DNA from 3 places in the Kribbella sp. NPDC056345 genome. Region 3 is predicted to be linked to each of the others. Evidence: riboswitches for the same ligand, from Rfam matches in the RefSeq annotation. Region 3 holds a riboswitch; each other region holds the start of a gene.
The links. Region 3 has a riboswitch for ZMP and ZTP ahead of ACFCV3_RS42400 (glycine hydroxymethyltransferase). Riboswitches for the same ligand answer to the same signal wherever they lie in the genome.
Positions count from the first base shown of each region.

Region 1: another riboswitch for ZMP and ZTP. It lies ahead of ACFCV3_RS29720 (5-aminoimidazole-4-carboxamide ribonucleotide transformylase); the one in region 3 lies ahead of ACFCV3_RS42400 (glycine hydroxymethyltransferase).
Region 2: another riboswitch for ZMP and ZTP. It lies ahead of ACFCV3_RS11145 (bifunctional 5,10-methylenetetrahydrofolate dehydrogenase/5,10-methenyltetrahydrofolate cyclohydrolase); the one in region 3 lies ahead of ACFCV3_RS42400 (glycine hydroxymethyltransferase).

Region 1 is NZ_JBHJQQ010000009.1:154,616-156,866, reverse strand. It holds gene ACFCV3_RS29725 (hypothetical protein) at 1-989, opposite strand, end outside; gene ACFCV3_RS29730 (class I SAM-dependent methyltransferase) at 1-3, shown strand, start outside; ZMP/ZTP riboswitch at 1,052-1,131, shown strand; gene ACFCV3_RS29720 (5-aminoimidazole-4-carboxamide ribonucleotide transformylase) at 1,145-2,056, shown strand; gene ACFCV3_RS29715 (AAA family ATPase) at 2,063-2,251, opposite strand, start outside.
Region 2 is NZ_JBHJQQ010000003.1:20,570-22,820, reverse strand. It holds gene ACFCV3_RS11155 (hypothetical protein) at 1-788, shown strand, start outside; gene ACFCV3_RS11150 (peptidase inhibitor family I36 protein) at 813-1,199, shown strand; ZMP/ZTP riboswitch at 1,270-1,377, shown strand; gene ACFCV3_RS11145 (bifunctional 5,10-methylenetetrahydrofolate dehydrogenase/5,10-methenyltetrahydrofolate cyclohydrolase) at 1,401-2,251, shown strand, end outside.
Region 3 is NZ_JBHJQQ010000031.1:8,822-11,072, reverse strand. It holds gene ACFCV3_RS42405 (acyl-CoA dehydrogenase family protein) at 1-1,227, shown strand, start outside; ZMP/ZTP riboswitch at 1,225-1,306, shown strand; gene ACFCV3_RS42400 (glycine hydroxymethyltransferase) at 1,331-2,251, shown strand, end outside.

The DNA of each region.
Region 1 (2,251 bases), on a different contig from region 3:
TAGGCCATCCGCTTCGAGAGAGCTTCGGCGAAGCCGGTGACACCGCCGACGTAGCCCCACGGGACGCTCTCGATCCGGCCCTCGGTGCAGCAGGCGTGTTCCATCGCTTCGGATTTCGCGCTGGTCCACTTGAGCGCGAAGGCCATCGCACCGTTGGCCGAGACGTCCGCGGGGTCCGGCGTACGGGCGTCGTTCCACCACTTGTCCCGGGCCGCGACTAGCTCGGAGCGGCGGCCGCTGACCTCGCGCGCGTACCGCTTCATGCGCTGCACGCGCGGCGGGCCCTTGTCGGAGGCGACCTCGAGCCAGACCTCGTTGAAGACATGGGCCGCGATACTGCACAGCACACTGCCCGGCCGCGCCCGTGCCACCACCGCATCACCGAAGTCGATCAGCTCGGCCAGCTCCAGACCGGACCACTTCTTCGCCAGCACCTGGACCCGGCCGGTGTGCGCCGCGTAGCTGCCCGGGTGCCGGATCAGCGCGGCATGGAAGATCTCGGCCTTGTCCTCCAGCTCCGCCTGCAATCCGAGGGCCGCCCATTGCAGCACCTCCCACGGCACCGCGTCATCCGCGGCCGCCACGATCGCGTCCTGCAGCACCGCGGCCGCCGTACGCAGAATGTCGTGGAACGTCGCGAACCGCTGCGCCGACACGTCCTTCGCCCGCTGCCCGGTCCGCACCGCCCACGCCTCGAACACCAGTGTCTGCCCGAACCAGAGCAGCAGATCCGGATCCTTCGGGTATGCCTCCAGCCGCAGCTCCAGCTGTTCGCTCCGCCCGACCGCCGCCTTCGCCAGACCGGTGGCCCGGATCGACCGCAGGTTCGTATTCGCCGGGGTCACCTTGAGCAGGGCCAGCCCGGTCGACAGATCTCCCTGCCGGACCGCCGCGTACGCCGCGTCGAGGTCGTCGTCCAGCCAGGCCTGATCCAGCCTCAGCCCGGACACATCGACCCCTGACGCCCCCTTTCGCGAGAAGAACCCCATTCGCGGATGGTAAGACTCCTCCGACCTCTCTGGTTCGGAATTGCACCTTCCTGCAATAGCCTGTGCCCTACCGCGACTGGCGAGGGTGGGTCACCACCGGGGAGCGGACAGCTACGTGGCGTCGTCCGCCTGGGCGCCTCCTTCCGGAGGTGCTCATGCGTTATGGGATGAATCCACACCAGGCCGCTTCGATGACAGCCGTCGGCTCGGCCGCACCCTTCACCGTGGTGGCGGGCAGTCCGTCGTATGTCAACGTGCTCGACGCCCTCACCGGCTGGCAGCTGGTCCGGGAGGTCGCTCTTGTTTTCGGGGCGCCTGCAGCGGCGTCGTACAAGCATGTCTCCCCGGCCGGCGCAGCCCTCGGTACGTCGGTCGCTGACGCGTACCGGCGCGCCCGGGACGCCGACCCCAAGTCGTCGTACGGCGATTTCGTGGCGGTCTCGCATCCCGTGGACGCTGAGCTGGCCGCTGTGTTGAAGGGCGTCGTGAGCGACGGGATCATCGCGCCGGGCTACGCGCCTGGTGTGGTCGAGGTGCTGGCGGCGAAGAAGCGCGGCACGTACTTGGTGCTGGAGGCGGATCCGGTGTTCGAGCCTCCGCGTGAGGAGGTGCGTGAGCTGTACGGTCTCCGGTTGACCCAGGAACGCGACTCCCTGCCGTTGACCCGCGACCTGTTGTCCCCTGACCTGCCGGACTCCGCGGCCCGCGATCTCCTGCTCGGCCTCATCGTCGTCCGCTACACCCAGTCCAACACCGTCGCCCTCCTGAAGGACGGCATGGCCATCGGCATCGGCGCCGGCCAGCAGTCCCGCGTCGACTGCACCCGCCTGGCTGGTCAGAAGGCCGCCGGGTGGTGGTCCCGCCGCTCCACCACGCGTCTGACCGGGGTATCCATGGTCTCCGACGGCGCTCTCCCCTTCCCCGACAATGTCGAAGAGGCAGCCCGTTTCGGCGTCACCCACATCGCCGAACCCGCCGGCTCCATCCGCTCCGACCAAGTAGCCGCCGCCTGCACCACCCACGGCATCACCTGGTCCCCCACCAACGTCCGCCTCTTCCGCCACTGACCGCTATCAGTGCAGCCGGTAGATGCCGGCAGCGACCCCGCGACGGACAACCTCCGCTGTAGCAGCCGCTGACTGGTCGGTGGTGTCGAGGGCGTGGTGCTCCAGCGGGCCCAGCTCGGCGAAGGCGCCGTACATATGGCTGATGGCGCCTTCGTCACGGAGCGATTCGGGACCGCGGGTCTGCGCGCGGGCAAT
Region 2 (2,251 bases), on a different contig from region 3:
GAGTCGCCGTCGGAGTCCAGCTCAGGTCCCGCGACACGAGCTCGGCGGCAGCGCCGGCACCTGTCAGCACCGAGCAGAAGGCTCTGCTGCACCAGGCTGAAGAACGTCTCATCAGCAAGTGCATGACGGCGGCCGGTTTCCGGTACGACGAGCAGGCGCTGCCGGCCGTTTCCATCGATCGCAGGTTCCCGTTCCTGATCGACGACATCGCCTGGGCCCGGACCAACGGTTACGACCGGCCGGCCCAGAAGCGACCGGATCCGTACCTGGACTCACTGTCCGACGAACGGCACGCACAGTACGCCCGGACACTGCTGGGCCAGGGCAAGCAACTGTCCGTCGAGCTGCCCAGTGGTCCGCGTCTGTCCGCCAGCGACCGAGGCTGCATCGCGGAGGCCCGGCGTGAGCTTTACGGCGACCTGCCGCGCTGGTTCGTCGTACGGCGAACGTCCGACAAGCTGATCTTCGCCGTCTATGCCGATGTCCGCGACGATGCCCGCTTCAGCACAGCGATGAAGCAGTGGAGCGACTGCATGCGGGACCGCGGCTATCCCGTCGACAACCCCGGGCAACTCCGCGGCCTTGCGAAGGATCGCGGGACCGGGCGCGACACCGCCGTCGCCGAGGCGACCTGCGCCACGACCACCCCCGCGGGCCGGGCGCTGCGCGAACTCGAGGCCGAACACCTCGCCAAGATCACCGCCGAACATCGGCGGGAGCTCCAGGATCTCGACGCCCTGGAGCGGTCCGCACTGCCCCGGGCCGTTGCGGTCCTGGGGAAGCGATAGTCACCCCTCACAGAGATAGGAATCATGATGGTGAGACTCACCGCCGCGAAGACGGCAGCCTTCACCACCCTCGCCGTACTCGGCATCCTGGTCCCGACGACCTCGGCCCAGGCCGCGACGACCGATCTGGGCGACTGCCCGCGGAGCCACTTCTGCGCCTGGGCGGACGACAACTACAAGGGCACCCTGGCCAGCTGGGAGGGCGACGACAGCTGGTGGGGTGACAACAACATGCACGACGACGCCGAGTCGATGTTCAACAACGGCACCCCGGCGAGTGAGGACGTCGTCGCGATCTACTACGACGTCAATCACGGCGGGTTCGCCTTCTGCATGGACCGCGGCGAGACGATCGACGTCAACATGGACGACAACGACTACGACTCGCACGTGTGGACCAGCGGCTGCTGATCAGCTGAGGTGAAGGAGCCCTGCTCTCCTCCGGGGGAGCAGGGCTTCTGCCTGCCGGCAGGTAAACTCGTCCCCGGACCGCGACTGGCGTTGAGGTGGGGTACCACCGGGGAGCGGTCTGCCGGACGATCCGGCCGCCGGGCAGGTTCCGGCCTTGTCGCGCGCCTGGGCACTCGAATCGATGCCCGGAGGAGTGTGCGCATGACCGCCGAACTGATGATCGGGACCGATCTCGCTGCCGAGATGGTGACGAACGCCGCCGCCCGCGCCGAGAAGCTGCGCGAATCCACCGGCGTGCAGCCGTGTCTGGCGACTGTGCTGGTCGGTGACGATCCCGCGTCCGCGACGTACGTGCGGATGAAGCAGAACCGCAGCAAGAAGGCCGGGATCGGCTCGCGCAGCGTCGTACTGCCGGCCGAGACCACCACCGCCGAGCTGGTCGCCGAGCTGACCAAGCTGTCGGACGACCCCGAGGTGCACGGGATCCTGCTGCAGCACCCGGTTCCGGGGCACATCGACGAGCGTGCTGCGTTCGAGGCGATCGATCCGGCCAAGGACGTCGACGGGGTGACCATGCACGCGTTCGCGGCGATGGCGTTCGGTGAGCCCGGGTTCCGGTCCTGTACGCCGGGTGGGATCCTGCGGCTGCTCGAGGCGTACGACGTACCGATTGCCGGAGCGCACGCGGTCGTGATCGGCCGCAGCCCGATCCTCGGCAAGCCGGCCGGGATGTTGCTGCTGGCATCGGATGCGACCGTGACCTACACCCACTCGCGGACCGTCGGCCTGCCCGAGATCGTCCGGACGGCGGACATCGTGGTTGCCGCGGTCGGCAAGGCGAACTTCGTCCGCGGCGACTGGCTGAAGCCGGGCGCGGTCGTGATCGATGCCGGATACAACGAAGGCAACGTGGGCGACGTCCACTTCGAGGAGGCGAGCGCGGTGGCGCGCCTGATCACTCCGGTGCCGGGCGGGGTCGGGCCGATGACCATCGCGCTGCTGCTGGAGCAGACGGTCGACGCCGCTGCAGCGCAATCCGAGACGGCTGTCCA
Region 3 (2,251 bases):
GTGCTGGCCGGGATGGGGATGACGGAGAAGCAGGGTGGTTCCGACGTGCGGGCCAACCTGACCACGGCCACGCCGACCGGCGAGGAGTATCTGCTCGACGGGCACAAGTGGTTCTGCTCGGCACCCCAGGTCGACGTGTTCCTCGTGCTCGCCCAGGCGCCGGACGGGCTGACCTGTTTCGTGGTCCCACGGGTGCTTGCTGACGGCAACCGGAACACGTTCGCGCTCCAGCGCCTGAAGGACAAACTCGGCAACCGCTCGAACGCCTCCAGCGAGGTCGAGTTCCACAGCACCGTCGGCTACCGCCTGGGCGACGAGGGCGCCGGCGTCCGCACCATCATCGAAATGGTCGCCGCCACCCGCCTCGACTGCGTCCTGGGCTCAGCCGCCCTCCAAAGACGAGCCCTGCTAGAAGCCACCTGGCACACCCACCACCGCTCCGCCTTCGGAGGTTTGCTCTCCGACAAACCCGCCATGCTCAACGTCCTCGCCGACCTAGCCATAGAAAGCGAAGCAGCCACCGCCCTAGCCATGCGCTTGGCGGCGGCCGCAGATGCGTCGACTGCACGCGGTGAGGGGGAAGGAGCGGATCGCGAAATAGCCCGCTCGGAAGCGGAGCGGCGCGCGGCGCACGCCCTGGGCGATGGTGCTGGCCTCGGCTCCCATCCCTCCCAGCAGGCCGGCGCAGCCGGACCCATCAGCCCCGAACGGGAGGCGGCGTTCAGGCGGATTGCTCTACCCCTGGCCAAGTTTTGGGTTTGTAAGCGGACTTCGTTCATGGTGGCGGAGGCGCTGGAGTGTTTGGGTGGGAACGGGTTTGTGGAGGAGTCGGGGTTGCCGCTGCTCTTCAGGGAGTCGCCTTTGAACTCGATCTGGGAAGGGTCGGGGAATGTGAATGCGCTGGATGTGTTGCGCGCGCTGAGGCGGCCGGAGTCGCTGGAGGCCTGGCTGCTGGAGGTTGGTGCGGCACAGGGTGCGGACCAGCGGTTGGATGCGGCCGTGAACGACGTACTGCAGGGGTTGGCGGATATTAACGAGGCGGGGGCGCGGCGGTTGGCGGCGCGGATGGCTTTGTGCTTGCAGGCGTCGCTGCTGGTGCGGTACTCGACACCGGCGGTGGCGGACGCGTTCGTGGCGTCGCGGCTGGCCGGGGACTGGGGTGGGGTGTTCGGGACGCTGCCACGCACGACACCGTTCCGGGAGATCGTCGAGCGCACGATAGGGTGAGCGGGTCGCGACTGGCGCGCTGAGGTGGAGTACCACCGGGGAGCGAAAAGCGTTGGCACCGTGCGCCTGGGTGCCTCGAACACTGCAACCGCAGGAGACAACGATGACTCAACCCTTCGATGCTGCCAAGGCGTCGGCCGCCTACCGCAACGCGCTCGAGGTGATCGCCTCCGTCGAGCCGACGATCGCGGGTGCGATCAAGGCCGAGCTGGCCGACCAGCGCTCCTCGCTGAAGCTGATCGCGAGCGAGAACTACGCCTCCCCCGCCACCCTGCTCACGATGGGCAACTGGCTCTCGGACAAGTACGCCGAGGGGACCGTCGGGCACCGCTTCTACGCCGGCTGCCAGAACGTCGACACCGTCGAGCAGACCGCGGCCGACCACGCCCGTGAACTGTTCGGCGCCCCGCACGCCTACGTCCAGCCGCACTCCGGGATCGACGCCAACCTGGTCGCCTTCTGGGCGATCCTGGCCCAGCGGATCGAGTCCCCGGCGCTGGCCGAGGTCGGCGCCAAGCACGTCAACGACCTGTCCGACGAGGACTGGACCAAGCTCCGCAAGGCGCTCGGCGACCAGAAGATGCTCGGCATGTCGCTGGACGCCGGCGGTCACCTGACGCACGGCTTCCGCCCGAACATCTCCGGCAAGATGTTCAACCAGCACTCCTACGGCACCGACCCCGAGACCGGGCTGCTCGACTACGACGAGGTCGCCCGGAAGGCGCGTGAGTTCAAGCCGCTGATCCTGATCGCGGGCTACTCGGCGTACCCGCGCAAGGTGAACTTCGCCAAGATGCGCGAGATCGCCGACGAGGTCGGCGCGACCCTGATGGTCGACATGGCACACTTCGCCGGCCTGGTCGCGGGCAAGGTCTTCACCGGCGACTTCGATCCGGTACCGCACGCGCACGTCACCACGACGACCACGCACAAGTCGCTGCGCGGCCCGCGTGGCGGCATGGTGCTGTGCCAGCCGGAGTACGCCGACGCCGTCGACCGCGGTTGCCCGATGGTGCTCGGTGGT